3 regions of the Blautia sp. JLR.GB0024 genome follow, and region 1 is predicted to be linked to each of the others. Evidence: riboswitches for the same ligand, from Rfam matches in the RefSeq annotation. Region 1 holds a riboswitch; each other region holds the start of a gene.
The links. A riboswitch is a leader RNA that binds a small molecule or an ion and turns the genes downstream of it on or off. The one in region 1 is predicted to bind cobalamin.
Positions count from the first base shown of each region.

Region 2: linked by a shared signal. The riboswitch ahead of nikB (nickel ABC transporter permease) and the one ahead of V8Q34_RS04975 (DUF2284 domain-containing protein) in region 1 are both predicted to bind cobalamin.
Region 3: linked by a shared signal. The riboswitch ahead of V8Q34_RS10390 (ABC transporter substrate-binding protein) and the one ahead of V8Q34_RS04975 (DUF2284 domain-containing protein) in region 1 are both predicted to bind cobalamin.

Region 1 covers NZ_JBANBF010000002.1:169,186-177,021, reverse strand. The annotation lists gene V8Q34_RS04990 (ABC transporter substrate-binding protein) at 1-34, opposite strand, end outside; gene V8Q34_RS04985 (uroporphyrinogen decarboxylase family protein) at 68-1,339, opposite strand; gene V8Q34_RS04980 (LacI family DNA-binding transcriptional regulator) at 1,514-2,542, opposite strand; gene V8Q34_RS04975 (DUF2284 domain-containing protein) at 2,807-3,388, opposite strand; cobalamin riboswitch at 3,787-3,990, opposite strand; gene V8Q34_RS04970 (UDP-N-acetylglucosamine 1-carboxyvinyltransferase) at 4,090-5,382, opposite strand; gene V8Q34_RS04965 (shikimate kinase) at 5,634-6,140, opposite strand; gene V8Q34_RS04960 (flavin reductase family protein) at 6,137-6,721, opposite strand; gene V8Q34_RS04955 (glycoside hydrolase family 31 protein) at 6,746-7,836, opposite strand, start outside.
Region 2 covers NZ_JBANBF010000004.1:443,696-451,531, reverse strand. The annotation lists gene V8Q34_RS12975 (hypothetical protein) at 1-78, opposite strand, end outside; gene V8Q34_RS12970 (LysR family transcriptional regulator) at 203-1,105, opposite strand; gene V8Q34_RS12965 (oligopeptide/dipeptide ABC transporter ATP-binding protein) at 1,156-2,115, opposite strand; gene V8Q34_RS12960 (ABC transporter ATP-binding protein) at 2,105-2,893, opposite strand; gene V8Q34_RS12955 (ABC transporter substrate-binding protein) at 2,904-4,523, opposite strand; gene nikC (nickel transporter permease) at 4,544-5,368, opposite strand; gene nikB (nickel ABC transporter permease) at 5,370-6,308, opposite strand; cobalamin riboswitch at 6,496-6,675, opposite strand; tRNA gene V8Q34_RS12940 (tRNA-Tyr) at 6,872-6,953, shown strand; tRNA gene V8Q34_RS12935 (tRNA-Leu) at 6,989-7,074, shown strand; gene V8Q34_RS12930 (AraC family transcriptional regulator) at 7,487-7,836, shown strand, end outside.
Region 3 covers NZ_JBANBF010000003.1:485,350-493,185, reverse strand. The annotation lists gene V8Q34_RS10430 (acetate--CoA ligase family protein) at 1-422, shown strand, start outside; gene V8Q34_RS10425 (BCCT family transporter) at 466-2,085, shown strand; gene V8Q34_RS10420 (RNA polymerase sigma factor) at 2,279-2,749, shown strand; gene V8Q34_RS10415 (hypothetical protein) at 2,730-3,350, shown strand; gene V8Q34_RS10410 (DUF6434 domain-containing protein) at 3,405-3,974, opposite strand; gene V8Q34_RS10405 (GNAT family N-acetyltransferase) at 3,999-4,493, opposite strand; gene V8Q34_RS10400 (cupin domain-containing protein) at 4,788-5,189, shown strand; gene V8Q34_RS10395 (hypothetical protein) at 5,186-5,614, shown strand; cobalamin riboswitch at 5,661-5,864, shown strand; gene V8Q34_RS10390 (ABC transporter substrate-binding protein) at 6,033-7,217, shown strand; gene V8Q34_RS10385 (FecCD family ABC transporter permease) at 7,233-7,836, shown strand, end outside.

The DNA.
Region 1 (7,836 bases):
TTGCCGTTCCCAAAAACATCGCCATTTTTTTCATAGTTTTTCCCCACTTTCCTCTCCAAAACGAGACCTATTTCGTATTCTTGAAATCTTCAACTGCCTGAAACATTGCCAGCATATTCTCTGCACTTGTAGGACTTTGTATATTGTGTGTTGTATTAAATATAAATCCGCCGCCCTTTGAAAATAGTTCCAGGCGTTCTCTTACCTCCTGATATACTTCATCCGGTGTACCGAAAGGCAGAGTATGCTGTGTATCAATACCTCCACCCCAGAAAACAAACTTATCACCCCACTCTTCCTTCAGGATCTTACCATCCATTCCCTTGGCTGAGAGCTGAACAGGATTCAGAATATCCATTCCTGCTTCGTAAAAGTCCTGTAAAAATGTCATGACTGCGCCGCATGTATGATAAAATGTTTTCCAATTTGTATTTTTGTGCACCCAGTCATTGATTCTTTTATAATACGGTTTGTAAAATTCTCTAAACGAATCCAATGACATAAACGGCCCGTTCTGAGTTCCAAAGTCTGTCCCTGATATGTAAATCACCTGGATTTTGTCGCCGCAGGCCTGGCGGATCAATTCTGCATTTTTTAGTCCCGTCTCCACCTGCATCTCAAAAATCTCATGGATATAGTCCGGACATACATGATGTGCCATCATAAAATCTGACAGGTTCCTGATTCCTTTCGGATATTTCACATTCGGTCCGGGAACCGTTGCAAAATCACCTATTGAGGCTATGGCACCGCTGTAAACAATTCCGTAATCTGTATTGTTATAGTAGTAGTCACACTGCCGTTTCAGTTCATCCAGCTGTTCATCTGTAATGACAGCAAAGTCATCCTTAAAATCCACCCGCGCACTGTCTGTGTCTTCATCAAACTCGATATTTCCTCTGGTAATGTTGTCAAAGAAAAATCCTCCTTTTGGCATCATACCGGATGGCGGTACGCTTAAATCCCCCTGGGGATACAGATATGTACGACCTGTCTCATCTACTGTGGTATTAAAATTCAAGGGAACATCAACTGCAAGACCGGACTGCAATACCCAGGGCTTACGGCCCGAATTGGAAAATCCGAACATATTCATGCCTGTGGATACTTCCACACAGTCAAGATGCAGTTTCTGACGAACATCCTCTTCCACTTCCCCCAATAACTGAAGAGGTTCGTTGATCTTTACTCTTTTTTCCTCCAGGCCCAGTGCCCTCCTTAACCGGTCAAGAGCATTTGCATTGATTCCGGTAATTGGTGTCGCCCCCATATCTACGACCACTTCTTCCGGCTCAATATGATTCAGTGTCTGATTCAGCCTTTCTCTGCTGGTTGCCATTTTTCTTCCTCCTCCAATGTAGTTCATCAAAGAATTTTACTATCTCGAGTTTCATAAAACCCTTTGAAATTTATTAGTAAAAGCATACGCTTAAAACTAATCTTTTCTTTCGTGTCCGTGCACGATAAAGGTTAAATTTTTTCTCTTTACCCTTGATCGGATAAAGAGAATTTTTCATAAGTTATATTTTGTTGCTATAAATATATGCGTCTTTATTGTAGATTCCTTTGGTTTTGTGCCATATAAAAGATAACGCCCTAAAATTTCAACTCCCAGAAATCCCTGCCTGAAGGGCTCCTGACAAATGGTGGCTGAGACAACACCGGATTTCAAATTTTCCCGCACAATATCCGTAAGGTCATACGTTACTATACGGAGCTTTCTTCCGCAGTCCGACTCACGGACGGCCTTTATACCACCCTCCACACCTGCTGATGCAAAACAGATCGTAGTCAGTTCAGGCTTCTCTTTCAGCAGCGCTTTCACCTGTTCATATGATTTCTGGTCATCGTCGTCATTCTCAATAACTGCTTCCACTGTTATATTACTGTAATCCCTTTTCAGAGTTTTCTTTATTCCCCTGAGACGCTGCTCCTGTGCCATGACCATACTGGAACCGATGATCAGGGCGACATGTTCCTCGAATCCATTGCTCATCATACCCAGCAGTTCACCTGCCACACATCCGCTGGTTATATAATCGCACCCCACATACGCAAGATGTTTTACACTGGATATGTCTGTATTTATAGTTACTACCGGTATATTTGCGTCTTCCAATTCCTGGATCTTATGTGCCACATTTTGGGAATTAACCGGAGTTATTACAAGACCAGATATTTTTTCTGCCAGAAGTCCATCTATTTCTTTTAGTAAAAGGTCTGCGTCAAACCCTTTAATCTTTCTGACAATATTCTGTATTCCAAAGTGCCCCATTTCCTCCAGTGCGTTGTTGACACCATTGATAACATCATTAAAAAAGGGATTGCCTTCCGAACAAAGGATTACTCCTATTGTCTTGGTATACTTTTTATTTGCCAGTGTTCTGGCTGCCATATCGGGCTTATACCCCAGCTCATCTGCTATTTTTATGATTCTTTCCGCTACCTGCGGATTTACACCCGGTCTGTGATTTAAGGCCCGGTCCACTGTCCCTCTTGATACATTCGCTGCTTCTGCGACTTCTCGGATTGTAACTTTCATGGTTTCTCCTACGCCGTGTCCGTGCACGTTTGATAATTGTATTATAATCTATACAATCGCTTTTGGCAATTGTCTATAATATGCGAAATTTGTCATTAAATTTTGTGAATATTTACCAACTTTTGAGATTGGTCTGTCTCGATCAGCAGATATGATACAAACCTTACAAAAAATGGTACTCCATTTACGAAGTACCATCTAAAATTCATGTAATTATGAGCCCGGACTGCTCCGTATCTAATCTTCTCTGTAATCCGTTATTCTTTATTTTTTATCAAAGAGATACATACTAAAAAACGAAACCACATCCCCATTCCACTGCATATCCATATTGCAGTGTTTCGCCATTTTCGCCGCATCTATACAGTACGCAGACAGACAGGAAAAGCGATTCTGCTCCTGCACGCATGGTTTTCCTTCCGGCATATTACATACGTCGCACAGGTTGCAGGGTCCGCACATGATGAACATACCGTCCTCATCCAGTCCTTTTCTCTTGAGTTCTTCTACTGTGCGCAGTGTCATCCGGGTGTGTATCTTCTTGATCTGTTTTGTCTCCGCATCATCAAAGATGTTGTTAACCGGGGTTCTGGACTGGAAAACTACCGCCTGGCGGTACCGCATGACTCTGTTCTGCATCTCCTCCGGGGTTCCGCAGTAGGGTGGACATCCATAGTTATTGCCATAATTTCCACAGTCGTTCTGTTCGCAGAACCTGCGGAACTCATGTTCAAATTCCAAATCTTCCGTGTTCATCACGGCGGCTTTTGCAAACCCCGCTTCCTCAGCTGCTGCAATCAAGTCTTGTTCCCGCATATTACCGATTCTCCCTTCTGATCCCTTCATTCCGGTTTTGCTCCAAAACAGCCAAACGATATAACCTGGCCTGTGGTCATTTTCCTAAGCCGTATTTCCGCACCGGGGCAGTGCTGTCTGCGTTCATTTCCCATTGAAGCAAAAAAGCTGCTGTCAGGCAGTAATCCCACAGCAGCCGTATACACTATTTTTTCCTGCAGGAGGCCCATAGGCCGATTCGTGTCAGACCAATCCATGATTATTGAGATTACCCAATAATCTATACATTTGGGGTGCGGAGGAAATGTATAGATACACGATCGTCCCCGGTGACCCCCTGCTTTTATGGATGCATAAATTCCTCACACAGGTTCCTGTTTCGTTCACGTTCCAGGCAGGCATTCCATATCAAATATCATAATGGATAGGAAACTTTCTTCGGAAGTTTCAACCTTTTACTTATCCAAGCAGGTTTCCTGACTCGCAGATCTCCGTTCAGCGCTCCTTCTCATATAATTTCTTATACAATGGCTCATTGCGCTTCGCTCCCTGCTCACAGTGACCGGATCGTCCAGGTTTTTCACCTGATTCCCTTTTCACCGGAATTTTTTAAGAGGGCAAAACTGAATCCCGGTGCACTCGGTAAGCTGATATGGAATTTATACACATGATTACCTTAGCACAGCATCCGATATCTGTCAATTATATTTTCCCGCATGAAAAAGGCTGGCTAAAAAAGCCAGCCTATGGATTCATCCTACACGAAGCTGAAATTTCTGTATATCCTTTTCACTGGAAACCTTCTCAATCTCTGCTCCCAGGCATCTTAATTTCTCTTCAAAACGCTCATATCCTCTCTGGATATAAACAATATCGTCCACAATGGTGATTCCCTCTGCCGCAAGCCCTGCAATGACAAGAGCCGCTCCCGCGCGCAAATCGGGCGCACTTACCCTGGCACCGGTCAGTTTGTGTACGCCGTCAATAATGGCTGTATTGCCCTCCACCTTGATGCTGGCTCCCATACGGGAGAGCTCGTCCGCGTATTTGAAACGGTTCTCGAAAATGGACTCCGTCACAATGCTTGTCCCCTCCGCCAGTGTCAGTGCCACAGTAAACTGGGGCTGCATGTCTGTGGGATAGCCCGGATAGGGCATGGTTTTTACATGGGTGCGTTTCAGGCGTTTGGAGGCTACTACGCGTACCGCGTCGTCAAATTCCTCCACCTCACATCCGATCTCCTCTAATTTGGCTGTGGTCGCCTCAAGATGCTTCGGAATCACGTTCTTCACCATGACATCCCCCATGGTAGCTGCCGCCGCGCACATGAAAGTACCCGCCTCGATCTGATCCGGAATGATGGAATAACTGGTTCCGTGAAGCTTCTCCACGCCTTTGATACGGATAACATCCGTACCGGCGCCTTTGATGTTGGCTCCCATACTGTTCAGGAAGTTGGCTACATCCACCACATGAGGCTCTCTGGCCGCATTCTCGATGGTGGTATTGCCCTCTGCCATGGCGGCTGCCATCATGATATTGATGGTCGCACCTACAGACACCATGTCCAGGAAGATATGCTTTCCTGTCAGCCTCTCCGCTTTGGCGACAACTGCGCCGTGCAGAATATCAACGGACGCACCAAGAGCCCGGAAACCTTTCAGATGCTGGTCAATGGGCCTGCTTCCGATGTTGCAGCCTCCGGGAAGAGGAACTTCCGCTGTCTTGTATTTTCCAAGCAATGCGCCCAGAAGATAGTAGGACGCTCTGATTTTCTTGATATATTCGTATTCCACGCTGATGTTGGCTATGGTGGAACCTGTGATCTTCACCTCTGTGGGACTGATTCTCTCAACAGATGCGCCGATTTCCCTGATTGCCTCTAATAAAACATTGATGTCACGTACGTCCGGTAAGTTCTCGATGTAAACCATTTCATCCGTCATGATTGCCGCCGCAAGGATGGCCAGTGCCGCATTCTTCGCGCCGCCGATCTCCACTTCGCCGACTAACGGGTTACCGCCTTTGATAACATATTGTTCCATATTCACACCTCTATATTTTATTTATGCTCCCCGCCGGTATACTCGGTACCAGAAAACATAATCTCGTCTACAAATTTACTTTTCTTTTTCATCTGATCGGATAAAAGACAGACTTTCCGGCAGGTTCATGATTTGTCTTCCTGCTAAGATAGTCTACGACTTAAATATTATATTATAACAGATAAAGCAATTTGTAAACAAAAATTAATATTTTCATTTTTTATTCATAAACCGACATTTTTTATTCTCTGTCACTGTTTCAGTCTTTCTACAATTTTCTGTAAAGTTTCCTCCACATCCAGATTTTTCTCATCAACTGTGATATCCGCATACTTTTCGTACAGCGGTATGCGCTCATCGTAGAGTCCTCTCAGGTCCTGACCCTCCTTCAGGACAACACCGCGTCCCTTCAAATTACTGAGGCGTTTGTCCAGGGTATCGTAATCCAGTTTCAGATAGACGATCTGTCCTGTCTCTGATAGATGTTCCATGGCCCGGCTGCAGTACACCACGCTCCCCCCTGTGGCGATAACAGCCTTTTTGGCATCTTTGGCAACCTGTACATTGGCATCTTCCTCTGCTCTGAGGAATCCTTCCAGCCCGTCCTGGGCAATGATCTCACTTAACAGCCGGTTCTCCCTCTCCTGGATCACCAGGTCTGCATCTATGAACTGGTATCCCAGTACCTTTGCCAGAATGACTCCAACCGTACTTTTACCCACACCGGGCATTCCGATCAATACTATGTTTCTTTTCATTTTCTGCTTTTCTTCTTTCTGCGCTTCTTAACACTGTATCCGAAGGTTCCCAGCTTTTTCCCGAGGCTGTAATACTCTCCGTGGGAATAGACAATGGGATTGGCAAGAGCCAGGTCAAATTTCCCCTTCTCATTCATGTATTCTTTGTCCACATGTACGGCCAGCACATCCGCAAGGAACATGCTGTGGCTTCCGTACTCCGTGATCTCCTTCACACGGCACTCTATGGAGACCGGTGACTCTTTTATCATCGGGGCACCCACATGGGAAGCCTCCTCTCTGGTGAGATGGGCCATTTTAAACTTGTCCACATCCCTGCCGGATTTTACCCCGCAGTAATCTGTGGCATATGCCAGCTTTTCCGTGGTCAGATTTATGACAAACTCTCTGGTACTGCAGAGCATTTTATAGGAATAGCGCTCCGGCCTTACGGAAATGGATACCATGGGCGGATTGGTGCAGACCGTCCCGGCCCATGCCACGGTAATGATATTGTCATGCCCTTCTTCATCCGCCACCGTCACCATCACGGCTGGCAGCGGGTAAAGCATGTTTCCGGGCTTCCATTCTATTTTAGACATTTTGTTTCCTTTCTTCAAAGGTTTTTATTCGCATTTTTCGAGCACAATCGGCTCTCCGTCCTCCGGAGTAAGCTCCATGAGGGTTCCTTCACTCTGGATCACGGTGCCGCGAAAACACCATTTTCCCTTTGGCACAGCCACATTTCTGGATGTTCTGCCTTTTTCACAGATAGGTGCCACCAGAATATCTTCTCCCAGCATGAACTGGTCATTGACCCTCTCGTATCCGCCCTCAGGAAACTCATATGCCATATACCGCGCGATGGGTTCCCCTGTCCGCGCAGCATGGTGGGCAAGCTCCAGAATCCTGGCAGCATAGCGTTCCCTCAGTTTCACACTCTTTAATATCCTGTCATAGCTTTCCCTGCCAAGCACTCTCCAGGGCGCTGCGGAGAACTGCATAACGGGCAGGAGACAGGCAATCTCACTGTGCCGGTTGAACAGTTCCTGGTCCAGATTGCCGCTGTTTTCCTGGAAATTCACGTATTCACCGCCGCCGATCATATCCGGACTGCCAAAGGGATGTCCTGTGATCTCCTGCATGAGGGTGTCGGGCAGCAGCGCCCGGATGCCCTCCTCGCCCCAGTTGTGGGGCTTGTCACAGAGTCTCTGCATCAGGGACATTCCCCCTGCCTTAAAGGCCATACGCAGCTCGTTGAACGGGAATTTCTCCGCGTAAGCGCACCAGAGGCGTGCCATCTCATTGGACGTGACACCGCCGGCAGTGACCATGTCGTCAGGATAATAGAGCACGTCCGCCCCATCGAACTTAAAACCATCCACGCCAATGGCTCTCAGGGCCTGAAGCTGCTCATCCAGCCAGTTTACAGCCGTCGGATTCGACAGATCCAGGGCAGCGGACCAGCCATTCCACCACTCTGTGATGAGAGGCATTCCGTCAGGATTTTTAATGAGAATATCCATAGCCTTTGCCTGACGGTACTGCAGGGTGTCCGGAGTAATGTAGGGACAGATCCAGAGCATGACAAAAAAGCCTTTGCTGTGAAGTGTCTTCAGCATTTCCTCCGCATGGGGAAATTTTTCCCGGCTGAAAACCCATTTCCCATAGTAGTCAGACCAGCCGTCATCAATCATGAGCACACCTGCAGGCATGC
Region 2 (7,836 bases), on a different contig from region 1:
ATGTCTCCGTGCAAAACGGGCTGCTGTTGTGTCAAACCGATATTCTGCTCTTCGGATCGTCTCCCTGATATATTTCATAACTGTCCCTCCTATGGCATTTATCCTACCACCCGCCGTATTAAAACGGTAAAAGTGATATACAGATGAAATAAAAATGCCATAAAAGAGTTCTCTGCAAAACGGCTTTGATGCCCGGAAACCTTTATTCCAACCCTTCTTTCACATATTCAATATATCTCCTGCTGCACCCCCCAAGCTCCCTGCCGGCACGTTTAATATATCCGCAGCACACTTTCACCCTGCAGTCCTCCAGCTCGATTCTGTGTATCCTGCTGTCTCTGTGCAGTCTGGAGTCCATCAGACAACTGATATTCCCCAAATCTGTTTTCAGCAGAAGCTGGGTCATGGCATGGTCACTGCACACCTCCACACCTCTGTAGAAAAACTGGGAATCCACCAGCTTTTCCTTCAGATTGCCGGGATGCTGAAACAGGGGAATCCCCTCTTCCAGGTTCTGGACAAAGCGTATCTTCTGCAGTTCCGCTTTTGTTACACTTTTCCTGTCATAATAGGGATTGCCGGGGCCTGCGAACAATACAAGCCTTGTCTCCTTTAACATATGGAATTCCAGATGCCTCTGCTCCAGCATACGGTCAACCGCATTTTTCTGAAATTCCGAGACAAAGACAAATCCCAGTTCTGCACGGCGGTGTGTCACCTGATGCAGCACCATTTCCAGGGTACCTTCCAGATATCTGGCCTGCAGGTTCTGTTCCCGCCTGTAAAATTCCGCAAACAGACCGGCCAGAAGGTTGCTTGGCATGGAGGAAAGACAGAACACTTCTGACTTAACGCTTGTCTGCACCTGCTGGATCACCTGCATGTCTTTTAAAATCCTGCGCGCCTGTTCATAGACCAGTTCCCCCTCCACGGTCATCTCCACACCCTTCTTACTCCGCCTAAGAAGACGGACCCCCAGGCTTTTCTCCATCTTGCCGATCGTCATGCTCACATGCGGCTGTGTTGTATAGAGCATCTCCGCCGCCTTGCTGATCGAACCGGTATCCACGCTCACCACAAAATACTGCAGTTGTTTCATCTCCATTCCTGAACCCCTGTCTTCTCTCTTGTCAGATAAGAAATATCTGCTTTCTTTTATCCAAAGCGGTGGCAGGCTGCCTGGTGACCCGGCCTGATTTCCCGAAGCTTTGGCTTCTCTGTTCTGCACCTGCTGCCGCAGAAACTGCATCTGCTCTGAAACGGACATCCCTCCAAAACGTCAAGAGGACTTGGGACCTCCCCTTCAATGCTCCTGATCTCACAGTTCTGCTCCATATGTATGGAAAACAGCGAGCCCAGCAGCGCCTGCGTATAGGGATGCACTGCCCTGGTCCGCACTGCCTCCCCCGGTATCACTTCCACAATATGCCCCAGGTACATCACAGCGATCTGATGGGCAAATGCCTGTATCAGCGCAATATCATGACAGATAAATACAATACTGATATCCTTCTCCTTCTGGAGCTTTACCAGAAGTTCGATGATCGTCTTCTGTATGGATACGTCAAGAGCCGAAGTGGCCTCGTCGCACACCAGCACCTCAGGCTCCAGGGAAAGTGCTCTGGCTATCCCCACCCTCTGCCGCTGTCCCCCGCTCATACTGTGGGGATATCTGTATAAAAAGTCCTCGGAGAGCTCCACCATCCCAAGCAGCTCCTTTGCCTTCTTCTCTTTCTCACTCTTCTTCAGCCGTTTAAAATTCATGAGCGGCTCTGTCAGGATATCTATGATCTTCATCTTGGGATTAAAAGAAGCCAGCGGGTCCTGAAACACCATCTGCATGTTCTGGCGGTTCAGCCGTTTTTCCTTTTCCGGCAGATGTACAATGTCCCTGCCGTGGCATAGGATCTCACCGCTGGTAGGGGCGTCCATCTGGATCAGCATCCGCACAAGGGTGGATTTTCCGCAGCCGCTCTCCCCCACAATCCCCAGGGTCTTTCCTTTGTACACATTCAGACTGATGTCACTGCAGGCAGTCAGTACCTTTTTTCCCGGCGCGGAAAACTGTTTTACAATATGGTTTGCCTTTAACACAACATCCGATTCATGAAACAAAACGTTCACCCTCCATTTCCGGAACAGCCTGCAAAAGACTTTTGGTATAATCACTGACCGGATGATTCATCACCTCATCCCGGGTACCCTGATCCACCACTTTGCCGTTCTGCATGACAACCAGCTTATCCGCCATATAGGCAGCTACGCCAAGGTTATGTGTCACGATAATAATCCCTGTCTCGTATCTGTCTCTCAGCTCCATCATCTGCCGCACGATCTGCGCCTGTGTGGTCACATCCAAAGCGCTGGTGGGCTCGTCAGCCAACAGAAGCTGAGGCTGAAATGTCATGGCCATGGCGATTCCCACTCTCTGGCGCATACCGCCGCTCAACTGGTGGGGATAGCTCTTCATAATGTTTTCCGCGTCGGCCAGACGCATCTTCTTCAGCATTTCTGCAGCCTTGTTCCAGGCCTGCGGTCTGGTAACTCTGCTGTGGGTACAGATATACTCCACATACTGTTTTCCGATCTTCCGAATGGGGTTGAGGGTTCCGCCGCAGTCCTGGAAGATCATGGACATTCTGGTTCCTCTCAGATTTCGCCACTCCTCCCCGGATTTCTGTGTGAGTGCCTCCCCTTGGAAATATATCTCACCGGCGCTTATATATCCCGAACCGGGGAGCGCTCCCAGCACTGCCCGGATCACCGTTGTCTTGCCGCTGCCGCTCTCACCTACTATGCTGACAATCTCGCCTTTTTTCATGGAAAGCTGAAAACTCTCCACTGTGGGCTCCTGCTTTCCGTAACGGACTGTCAAATCCTTGATCTCAAGCATATCCTCTCCTCTATTCAGCCAGGGAAATGTCCTTGGTCAGCCAATAATAATCCATGGGATACATCTTCACCCCTGTCACACTTTTTGATGAAAACAGATAGGTGGTTTCATAGCCGAAGAACACCGTTGCCGCGTCATCCATGATGAGCTGCTGTATCTGCATGATCAGATTCTTTCTTGTATCCTCATTAAATTCTGTGACAAGCTGGTCCAGAAGCTCATCCACCTGCGGATTGCTGTATCCCATCTGGTTGGAGGATGAGGTGCTGTACCAGTTCTCACGGAGATATTTTTCCGGGTCACCGGTGTTTGCCACCAGGACATTCCAGATGAGCATGTCAAATTCTCCGGAATCTCTCATGTCAAGCAGAGTCTCATAGCTGACTGTATTCAATTTTACATTGATTCCGATATCCTTCAGGCTCGCCTGTGCTGCCTGCGCGTAGACATTGAGCTCCTCGCGGCTTGTATATATGACAAAATTCAGCTCCAGTTTTTCTCCGGAAGGTGTCTCCACAAATCCATCCTCGTCTGTATCCTTGTAACCTGCTTCCTCCAGAAGCGCTTTCGCGCCGTCCGGGTCATATGCGTTTTCATCCTTCAGCTCATCGAAGCCAAAATCAAGTGTGGGGGGAACCGGAGCTTTTCCCGCTGTGGCTCCGCCTTCCAGCAGGGTATCACAGTAAGTTTCCTTATCCAGCCCTCTGATGACCGCCTGGCGCAGTGCTTTATCACCAAGCACGCCATTCTGGTTCATAAAGGCATAGGTGGACCGCAGGGACTCTAACTGCTGTATATTATATTCCCCGCTGTCCTCAAAATCTGCCAGATTCTCCGTCTTCAGATTGTACGCGATCTGCACTTCATCTGTCTGCAGGGCCATGGAACGCGTTGTCTGGTCATCTATGCACTTAAGCGTCACCTTGTCAAGAGGCACTTCCCCATCCCAGTAATATTCGTTGCGGACTACAACGCAGGAATCTGTGGGGCTGAAAGATTCCACTGCGTAAGGTCCGGTACAGATGGGACCTTCCATGGCAAAGGCGTCCGTATCCGCCTGGGTATCCACAATGAGGAACAGCGGGTCTGCCAGACTTCCCGGCAGGATGGCCACCGGCTCTTTTGTCTTGATAAGCAGGTTCTGTCCGTCCACCTCCATGGATGCAGGCTCAAAGAAGGAGACTGCCCTGTCGCTGAGCTCAAAGGTACGTTCCAAGGATGCTTTCACAAGCTCTGGTGTCATGTCATCCCCATTAGAGAACTTGACTCCCTCACGAATCTTAAACGTCCAGGTGAGCTGGTCCTCGCTGATCTCCCAACTCTCTGCCAGGCAGGGCACGATCTCGCCGTTTTCATCAAAACGCACCAGCGTCTCCCCGACTCCGTATCTGGACACCACCCAGCTGAAATACTGCTCTGTAGGCTCCAGAGTATCCGCAAAGCTTGTAACGCCTATGGTGATCTCACCGCCGTCTCCGCCTGTTTTATCTAAGGCGGAGTTCTCCCCGGAAGCTGCCGTATCCTCTGTATCCGCCTTTTCCCCGGCGCTGTTTCCGCAGCCTGCCAGCAATCCCGCTGCAAGACTTCCCGCCAGCAGGGCACACATGATTTTTCTGTAAAATTGATCCATATCTCTTTTCTCCTTCTGTTTTACTCTTGTTTTGGGTCCAGGATATCCCGGATACTGTCGCCCAGCATATTGAAGACGACCACAACGACTACAATGGCAATGCCGGGATAGATCATCAGCCAGGGGGCTTTGGATATGTAGGTTCTGCCCTCATTGAGCATCAGCCCCCATTCCGGGGTGGGCGCCTGCGCCCCGAATCCCAAAAAGGACAGGGATGCCAACTCCAGCATCATGGTCCCAATATCTGTGGCTGCTGTCACCACCATGGTTGTGATCATGTTGGGGATCACATATTTCATAATTATGCTGCCCCTTTTCGTTCCTGTTACAACAGCCGCATCAATATACAGGTTCTGTTTGATCTTCAGGACCATACTGCGGGCAAGTCTGGCATATTTTGTCCAGCTCACAGCCGAGATGGCAATAACGGCATTTACCATATTTGGCCCCAGAAGACCTGCTATGGCGATTGCCAGCACCAGACCGGGAAAGGAGATCATCATATCCGCAATCCGCATGATCACAGCGTCCACAGCTCCGCCAAAATATCCCGCCAGAATTCCAAGAGCAGTCCCCACCACAAAGATGACCGCCACCAGACACAGCGTCATGGTCAGGGATGACCTGGTTCCGTATATAACTCTGGAGAGCACGTCCCTCCCCAGCTTGTCAGTTCCCCAGACATAAGTGCTCCCCGGCTCCTTTAGAGAATCACTCATCACAGCATCATAGGGGTCCCGCGGAGCGATCCAGGGTGCAAAGACAGCTATTGCCGCAATTGCCAGGGCCAGAAGAAGAAAGACGGTAAACTGTTTGTTGTTCTTCAAAAATCTTAATACCTTCAAATCACCGCTCCTCCTTTAATCTGGGATCCAGACGGGTATAGGAAAGGTCAACCAGCAGATTGATTCCCATGTAGAGCAGTGCGATCCACAGCACATAGCCCTGTACCAGGGGATAATCCCTGCAGGAAATGGCTTTTACCGCCATACTGCCCATGCCCGGCCAGTTGTAAATGATCTCCACCACTGCGGTTCCTCCCAGAAGACTTCCCAGGGAAAGACCCAGCAGGGTCACCAGCGGCAGCATGGCATTTGGCAGCACATGCTTCCACAGAATTGTTCGCTCCCTGATTCCCCGCATGCGGGCACCCGTCACATAATCCTGGTTCAGTTCCTCCAGAACAGCTATCCTCACCTGTCTTGTGTATTTTGCGGACATGGCAATAGCCAAAGTCACGGCGGGAAGGATCAGGGATTTGAAATCCGTGCTTCCCCCGGAAACGGTTACCCACCGCAGCGTCACACCGAATATACTCAGAAGGATCAGTCCGATCCAGAAATTCGGAACCGATACTCCAAGGAAGGTCAGCGCCCGCACCAGATAGTCCACCCATTTATTCCGGTAGACTGCTGATAAGATTCCCAGCGGAACGGATATCAGCACCATGATGACCAGAGAAGCCAGCGCCAGTTCCAGTGTGGGCCAGAAACAGGATACCAGTTTGTCCACCACGGGAACCTTCATAGAATAAGAAGTTCCCATATCTCCGGTCATCACTCCCTTCAGCCAGGTTCCGTACTGCACCAGAAACGGTTTGTCGAGTCCCAGTTCAGCCCTTGTCTTTTCCAGAAGTTCTGGCGTGGGCACATTGCCGCACTCTGTTAACATGATCTCCGCCGGATCCCCCGGCGACAGATAGGTGAGTCCAAATGTAAAAAAACTGATTCCCATCAGTACGATCACAATCTGGACCAGCCTTCTGCCTGTGTTTTTCTTGTTCAACCTTTTCACCTCCATTGTTATTAACAGCTCTGAGATATCTGCGGTCCGCATCGCTGCCGGATGCAGTCGCGTTCCTTCTGCGCATCAAAAAAGGACAGCCCGATACACAGACTGTCCCTAACTCTCAAAATTTACCTAAAAATGCAGAATCCTGCCCTTATTTCAAGAGTTCCCATCAGCCGTGCGAAACATCTTAAAGATATAAGCAGTTCTCCTGACTTCAGTTCAGCGCACCCGGATACCTTCCCGGACTTCTGTCCAGTGGCATAACATCTGAGCGCTCCCTGTCACAGTGGCGGGACCGTACCGGACTTGCACCGGTTTCTCTTTTCATGCTGCAATAGCAACTTATATCCTGTATGATCAATCTCTAAGTCTTTATTATACTTGAATATTTATGGATTGCAACTCTTTATACATCACAATTTGTTATAGATAAAAATTTCCCATCCATTATCTATCCGCTTCATTTCAAATAAATACCGAAAAAGCCCTTGCAATCTGGAAAAAATCTGTTATAATAATATCTTGTCAGAGAGAACTGACATATCTAAATAAAACATGGACGGTTTCCCGAGTGGCCAAAGGGGACAGACTGTAAATCTGCTGCAAATTGCTTCGGTGGTTCGAATCCACCACCGTCCATTTTATCGGATAGGTTCGCCTATCCGATATCTTTTGCCGCAGTGGCGGAACTGGCAGACGCCCGGGACTTAAAATCCCGTGGGTAGTGATACCCGTACCGGTTCGATTCCGGTCTGCGGCAGTAATCAGGAAAGGCTTAAACAAGTAATTGTTTGAGTCTTTTTTGTGTTGTATAACTGCCGCAACAGTGACTACAGAGAAGTTACCTATAGTTGCGTACTATATCAAAGCCATTACTGTATGAATTTCATATCCACACCATTTGCATAGAGCAGTGTGGCACAACTATAGTGTAGATCGTGGATTCTGATACGCTTTAGCCCCGTTTCCTTTGTGCCTGTGTCCGTCTCCCGGATACCGCACCAGCAGAACATGGCTCAGGTAAGCGTAGTTCGTTAAATATTAATAATATATATGTTCCAGATATTTTTTCTATGGTATGATATAAATATAGAATTATACAATACTCGGCTTAAAATGTTGCGACAGCAATTTATATATTGAGTATACTTTGTTTGAAGGGAGGGAGATTTTTGGATTTATTAACCCGTATGGATTTGGCACTCGCGTATGTGGAGAATAACCTGACAGGTGAGATCGATCAAGAAGTGCTGGCACGAATTGCCTGTTGTTCAATTTATAACTTCTCTCGGATGTTTTCATTTATTACCGATATTTCGCTAACGGAATACATTCGCAGAAGGAGGCTGACGATGGCAGCAATGGAACTGCAGCAAGGTGGCAATATCAAAGTGATTGATCTCGCTTTAAAGTATGGTTACGATTCGCCGGTTTCATTTTCACGTGCGTTTCGAACACTCCACGGGGTTACACCGACGGAAGCGCGCGCTGGTGGTGTAACACTTAAAGCATACCCAAGAAT
Region 3 (7,836 bases), on a different contig from region 1:
TATCATCGAAACGTCCTGATGCGAAGATCAACGGGATTTTAACGGTTCCCATGTTAAAATCAGGAGTAGAGATGATCATCGGTGTGAACAATGACCCGCAGTTCGGCCCCATGGTCATGGTGGGAATGGGCGGTGTGTTCGTAGAGCTGTTCAAGGATGTGGCACTGTACCCGGCGCCCATCAGTAAGGCGGAGGCCTTAGACATGCTCAGATCACTGAAATCCTTTAAACTGCTGAACGGTTACCGCGGCGGGGCAAAATGTGATATTGACGCCCTGTGTGATACCATTGTAAGCATTGCTGATTTCGCCAGTGCAAACAGGGATACCCTGAAGGAATTGGATATCAACCCTCTGTTTGTATACCCGGAAGGGGAAGGGGTAGGCGTAGCTGACGCCCTTGTTGTCAAATACAAAGAGTAAAACCGATGACGGAACGGTTGGCATCATAAAGGAGGGACACGATGTGAAGCTGTTTGAGAAGATTGAGAAGAAAGTTTTTATCCCGGCTGTAGTGATCCTGGCAGTCATAATTATTCCACTGTATCTGGCACCGGAGATTTCCAACCAGATAATTTCAAGTGTATTTGAGTTCTGTACAGGAAGGCTGGGGTTTCTGTACCTGCTGGCCTGTCTTGTATCCTTTGGTTTTCTGATCTGGCTGACAGTCAGTAAGCACGGGAACGTGAAGCTGGGCAGCGCTGAGGATAAGCCGCAGTACTCCAATCTCTCCTGGATCGCCATGCTTTTTACTGCAGGTGTGGGAACCAGCATCGTGATTCTGGGCTTTCTGGAACCGATTTACTATGTAAGCGGCCCTCCTTTTGATCTGGAGCCGTTTGGCAAACAGGCATATGAGTATGCCCATATGTACGGACAGTTTCACTGGGGCCTGAGTGCCTGGGCGTTCTATAACCCGGCTATCATCGCCACAGCCTATATGATGTTTGTACGCAAAAAACCGGGAATGCGTCTGAGTATTGCCTGCGAGCCTGTTTTAAAAAAGCATGCAAAAGGTTTTTTGGGAAATGTGATCGACATGCTTGTTATTTTCGGTATTGTGGGTTCCATTTCCACATCTCTCGGTATCGGGGCGCCTGTACTTTCCGTGATCATCCGGGAAGTATTCGGTATCCCGCAGAACTATGATTTTGTTGTGCGTATCATAGTATTGATCATCTGGGTCTGCATATTCGGAACCTCCGTATATCTGGGCCTGGATAAAGGAATCCAAAAACTCAGCAACATAAATGTTGTGATGGCATTTATCTTTATGGCAATTGTGCTTTTTGTGGGGCCGACAACAGATATTTTTAAGATGGAAGTGAATTCGCTGGGGCTGTACGCTTCGGATTTTGTGAAGATGAGTACATACACAGACCCCTTCGGAAGCGGAAAGTTTACGCAGGAATGGACAGTTTTCTACTGGGGTTGGTGGCTGGCCTTTATGCCTATGATGGGAATGTTTGTGGGACGTATTTCCAGAGGGCGAACCATTCGGAATGTCGTGTGGGGACAACTGATATGGGGATCTCTGGGCTGCTGTGTAAGCTTTATGATATTCGGAGGATACTCTTTATTTCTGCAGGAAACAGGCAGAGTGGATCTTGCGTCCATTCTGCAGAGTGAAGGACAGAGCGCTGCCATTGTAGCGATTCTGCAGACTCTGCCAATGCCTAAGCTTATGATGATATTCCTGTGTCTTGTCTGTTTTGTGTATCTTGCCACAACCATTGATTCCTGTGCCTATGTATTGGCCGGGACAACCATGAAGAGACTGAAAGGAGATGAGGAGCCTGCCAGATGGAACAGAATATTCTGGGCGATTTTGTTCTGTCTTCTGTCAATCGGCCTTATGCTGATCGGCGGACTGGAGGCAGTGAAGACCATTTCCGTACTCACAGGGCTGCCGCTGATCGCGGTGTTGATCTTATTGATCATTTCAGTAAAGAAGATGCTTACCGGGGAAGATAAAAGAAAAAAGGCTGAAAATGCCGAAAATGAGCCCCAGGAGAAAGCAGATTCCCCTGAAATAGAAAAAATATCCCCTGGGGTGGCTTGTAAAACGGAAGAAGATTCGCTATGATATAACCATAGCCGCATCCTCCGCAAACTGCGGCTCCAAATGAATTTGGATTCACGCATGACATACAAAGGAGGCTGTACCCGCTTTGGCGGGGTGCAGCCTCCTTTGTGTATCTGCAAAATGTTTTTCAGGGCAGTATGTCACCAAAGGTATAGCTGTGGTGTGTTATGGATAAAGGAGTTATAAAATAGATATGGAAGAAAGTCGTTTACAGCATCTGTTTCTCAAATACAGCCAGATGTTATATAAAATTTCAGTATTAATGCTCTGTAATGAACAGGATGCCAATGACGCTGTACAGGATACCTTTATCAGATATTTATCTGCAGATAGATGTTTTGGGGATGAAGAGCATGAAAAAGCCTGGCTGATTCGGGTCAATATCAATATCTGCAAAAACATGCTGCGGTTTCGCAGAATGCACCCCACAACCACTTATGAGGATTTGACCTCCTGTCCTCACAGTGCAGAGGATATTGGGTTAATGAATGCACTCCTTGAACTGAAGGAAAAGGACAAGGAACCGCTTATCTTATATTACATAGAGGGATATTCCTGCAGAGAAATTTCCGGATTTTTGGGGATTTCAGAAGGAGCTGTGAAGAAAAGGCTGGAAAGAGCGCGGAAAAGGTTGAGGGATAGGTATGAACAGAACAGGGAATAAAGGTTACGGGAACGTGGATTTTGAAAGGCTGGCACCTCTGGCTGAGGATATTGTATTTTCAGAGGCAGAAAGAGTAAAAGTTATGTCTGCATGTTATTCCGGGCTGGAGGAAAAGAGGAGAAAACAAAGAAAATGGTATTACAGGGCAGCAGCCATTGTCTTAGTGTTTTTAATCACAGCAATCACAGCGGTTATGGTAAGTCCCCCGAATGTTCTTGTGTATGCTTCGGGTATTTCCGGTAAAGTGAGATTAAAAACAGGCGAGAGTGTAATTCTGAAAAAACAGTTTACGCCTCTGGGAATGGGATATATGCTGACTTTGGATACTGGGGAAGCGGAAGCTTTTTATACAATAGAAACCGGAGAGCATATATATCCGGAAAATGTCTTTCAAAACAGTAATACAATTTACTGGCTGCCGGATGGGGTACTGAACGGTAAATTGTCAGATGAAAATGGTGAAATCATACATCTGCCGAAAACAAATAAATCTGTGCTGAAAATAAGAGTGAGCAGCAAGGGTGGACAGAAGGAGGATATTACACTTTCATTAGAGCAAAGAGAAAATGTGTGCAGCGTGGAATTGCTGGAAGAAAAGTAAGAGCGGCAGCCGTGCAGTATTGGAAGACAATCGCTGCCGCACGGCTGTTTTATACTATAAAATATTCAGGTCTGATTTTTCATAACGGTTGTGGCCCGGAAGGCTTTTTTTATATTTCCAGCATTTAATAGCATCCTCCAATGATTTGCCGGTATTTTCCGCATAAAAGTCTCGGATATAGGTGTTGTATTCAAACTGGCGGTTAATGGCTGTTCTGCCTTTTTTCTTATCCTGCTGTATCTGAAAGTAAGCTTCAATGGCCTGCTGATACGTTTTTCCCGTATTGGTTTTCAGCCATTTCTGAAAGGGGACCAGAAAGGTGAAGCCGCTGCCGATTCTGGATTGGAAAAATGCCCGGTGTACTTCAGAGCAGACAAAATTTGGTTCAATGAGGGTATCTTCCGTTATTTCTGTGTACACGGGTTTTGTTTTTGGCTTTTTGGAAGCAGCAGAAATTTCTCCTGTGTCCAGAAAGTGCGCGATCCGGTCAGTCAGCTCCAGTTTTCCGCCTGACGCTGGTATGCCGTTCTGACGGCAGAACGCGGTTAACTCCTCTTTCAGATAGTAATAACTGCGGAAAGTATCTCCGTCCAGATGCTTGTTTAAAACAGGTCTGTCACTCATTTTTCTTCTCCTGACATATCAATTCTATAGACGCCACCATATCGTTTCATCTCTTTTAAACTCTGTGAAACCGCATGTTTTCAATATGTTCTGAGAGGCAGAACCCTCCGGGTCTGTTTCTGCGGTCACATGCTGTACTCCGTCCTGACCAAGTGCCCACCGGCACAGAGCTTTCACAGCTTCCGTCATATATCCGTTATGTTCAAAGGCCTTTCCAAGGCCGTAACCGATCTCCACTTCACCCTTTTCATCGGGAATATCTTTGAAGCTTGCAGAGCCTACAACAGTCCGGTCAGATTTTCGGATCAGAAACCAGAAGGTGTACCACATATAATGTGCGGGATTTTTTTTACACGCGAGAAGCTGTGAGGATACAATTTCCTTAAATATGCCCTCCATGGGTTCGGCCTGATAGGAGCAGTCAAGTTCTTTCTCCAACTGCGGGATACGGTCTGTCCATAATGCAAGCTGGGCGGGGGTAAGGGGGAGGATGGTTAATCGTTTCGTTTCCAGTTTCATAAGCACTCCTGTGATTTGTATTTTGGCGGAACTATTCTGCCGGTTCCTTTGAAATGTTTCCCGAATCTCCATTACGGAGAAATCCGGGGAGCGCAGATAGTATTCTGCCTGATATGGATAAGTCTATCATAGATTGAGGACAGGTGTAAATGGAAACTCTGAGGAGTTGCATTGTCAATAAGCAGGGAATCCTGTATAATCAAAACAAGTGACAGATTCCTGCTGTCCGCAGTGACGCTTCCGTCGGCTTTAAAAATTGCAGAATGGACAGAGTGAAAGGGGAGAGGGGATAATATGAGAGAAAGACTGGAAATAGACCGCCAGGGGAAAGGGATACACGCAGTGAAGGAGAACCGCACAGCAGTGGATTATTTCATCTATCCGGAATACGAAATCCATCTGAACAGTCTTCCGGCAGGGGCGGTTCAGGAGTGGCATTACCATTCGGAAATAGAGGAAATCCTGGTAGTGACAAAAGGAATTCTGACCTGTAAGTGGAAGGAAGAGGGGAAAGTCCGAACATCCCGGGCAAAGGAAAAAGAGATTGTGCGGGTGCAAAATTCGATTCATACATTTCAGAATGACACGGAGGAGAACGCGGAGTTTGTTGTCTTTCGTTTTGTTCCGGATGGAGTGGATAAAAGGGAACAGATAAAAAAAGATAAGAAGCTTGCTGAGGAGGCAGAAGAAATATGAAGGATGAAGAAAGAAGCCGGACCGGCAATCATGCGAAAGCTGATTCCGGCAGCAGGCCGGAAGAGGAGAAAAATAACGAGCCAAAAGGGACGCCCGACAATGAACCGGAAGAGGAACCCGGCAATGAACCGGAAGAGGAACCCGGCAATGAACCGGAAGAGGAACCCGGCAATGAACCGGAAGAGGAACCCGGCAATGAACCGGAAGAGGAACCCGGCAATGATTCGGAAAAGTTCCCCGACAATGATACGAAAAAGACTAACGGCAATGAATCGGAGGAAAGCGAAAAGGGCCGGCGTTTGGCTATGGGTATCAGCATGGGGATTATTTTCGGTGTGGTTTTTGGACAAACCATATTCGGAAACCTGGGTACAGGCATTGCCATAGGACTCGCCCTTGGCGTGGCGCTCGGAAGTATAAAATAAAAGGATTGTTGAAATAAACAGTGGTTTGTGGTAAGCTAAGTTCGGATAATGGAATAACAGATTGAGTGACTGCCGGAATTTATAGAAGTATTCCGGTGGGTAAAAGGGAATCAGGTGAGAATCCTGAGCGATCCGGTCACTGTAAGAGGGAAGTCTGATTTCGCAGTACCATTGCGGCATATGCTGTGAGAAGGTGAAATTAAGGCGTTGATCCTCAAGTCAGGAAACCTGCTCAATATGGGATGAGATGGAGCTTCCGAGGAAAGTAACATCTGGAGTGCATTTCCTGCAGGGAAATGTGCTTTCTGGTGCTTGCTTTTTAGCAGGCATTTTTTATTTGCAGTGATGAAAAAACCAGAATCATGTTCCGCGTTAAAATGTTCTCCCATTATCTACAACAGAGAAAAGGAGAAAAAACATGAAGAAAAAACAAATTGCAAAGAAAATGCTGGCAGTTTTGCTGGCAGCAGGAATGATGCTGGGAACAGCGGCTTGCGGCTCAGATGGAAATAACAGCGGAGATTCCGAGCGAAAGGATGCTTCAAGCATCAAGGAAGAGAACCGGGCAGCCGCAGATGAGACAGATAAGGGTCAGGCTGCTGCAGATGGCACAGACAAGGACAAGACAGGAGAAACAGATGCAGATGATACAAATACAGAGGAGACATCTGCAAAGAAGACCGAGTATCCGCTGACGATCACTACCTACGGCACAGACGGTTCTGAGCTGCAGACCACCTATGAAAAAGCACCGGAGAAAGCTCTTGCCGTATACCAGGGAAGTGTGGAGACCATGCTGGCACTGGGGCTGGAGGACCGGCTTGTTGGCACTGCCGGCCTGGATAATGAGGTGCCGGATGAGCAGAAGGCTGCATTTTCAAAGACAAACTATCTGGATGAGTTTGCGCCGTCCCTGGAGACAGTGACTATGCTGGAACCGGATATGATTTTTTCATGGGGTTCCTATTTTGGTGAGACTACACTGGGAGACGCAAAAGGTTGGGTTGATAAAGGTGTCAATATCTATATAAATACCAACACACGTTCCAAGAAAGACGGAGAATCGTATAAAAGAACACTGGAGAATGAATATACCGATATCTTAAATATGGGTAAAATCTTCGACGTACAGGACAAGGCAGAAGCGATTGTCAGTGACATGAAAGATACAATTTCCAAGGTGGAGAGTAAGACAGCCGATATAACGGAGCGTCCGACAGCCATGATCGTAGAATTTATGGATCCTATCACCAATTACGGGGCAGGAAGCCTGGGCGGTGATATGGTGACAAAGCTGGGCGGTGAACTGGTTAACCCGGATGCCTCCAGTGTCGGCAGGGAAGATATTGTTTCCGCTGATCCGGATGTGATTTTTGTAGTATATATGCCGTATTCCGGTGATGACCCGGAACAGGTAAAACAGGAGAATCTTGATAAGATCCTGAAGGATGAGGCCTATGCAAGCCTGGACGCAGTGAAAAACGGCAGGGTGATCCCTATTATGCTGAGTGAAATGTATGCGAGCGCGACACGTACCAAGGATGGTATTGTCACATTTGCGGAAGGACTTTATCCGGACATTGAGCTGGGTCTGGAAGAATAAGAGGGATAGCAGGCGATGACAGGAACAAAGCAGGGGAAGCAGAAAAAGCTTCCCTTTCAAGTATACATTTTCATTTTGGCAGGACTGCTTTTTCTTTTAGTATTTTCAGTTCTGGCTTCTATTACATTTGGAAATGCGGATATTTCCGTCAGGGAAGTGTACAGTGTGGTGTTATATGAGCTTTTTCACATTGACAGGTTTTCTGCATTTTCAAGCGGTGCCGTGCATGATGTGGTCTGGGTCATCCGTTTTCCAAGGGTAGTCGTTGCTCTGACAGTGGGAATCGGGCTTTCGGTCTGCGGTGTTGTCATGCAGGCAGTTGTGAAAAATCCGCATGCGGACCCCTATGTCCTGGGCATTTCATCGGGTGCATCTCTGGGAGCGACACTTGCGGTCCTGTTTGGTGTCGGATATGTGTTCGGGGCAAATTCCGTGGGAGTCATGGCATTTTTAGGAGCAATGGTCACATCATTTGCTGTTTTATTTATTGCAGGTACAGGAGGGCCCTCCAATGCGGGAAAGCTGATTCTGGCAGGTATGGCTGTGAGTGCGGTATGCGCCGCTTTTTCAAATTTTGCGATTTATTTGGAAAACAACACAAACGCAAATACAGAGATTT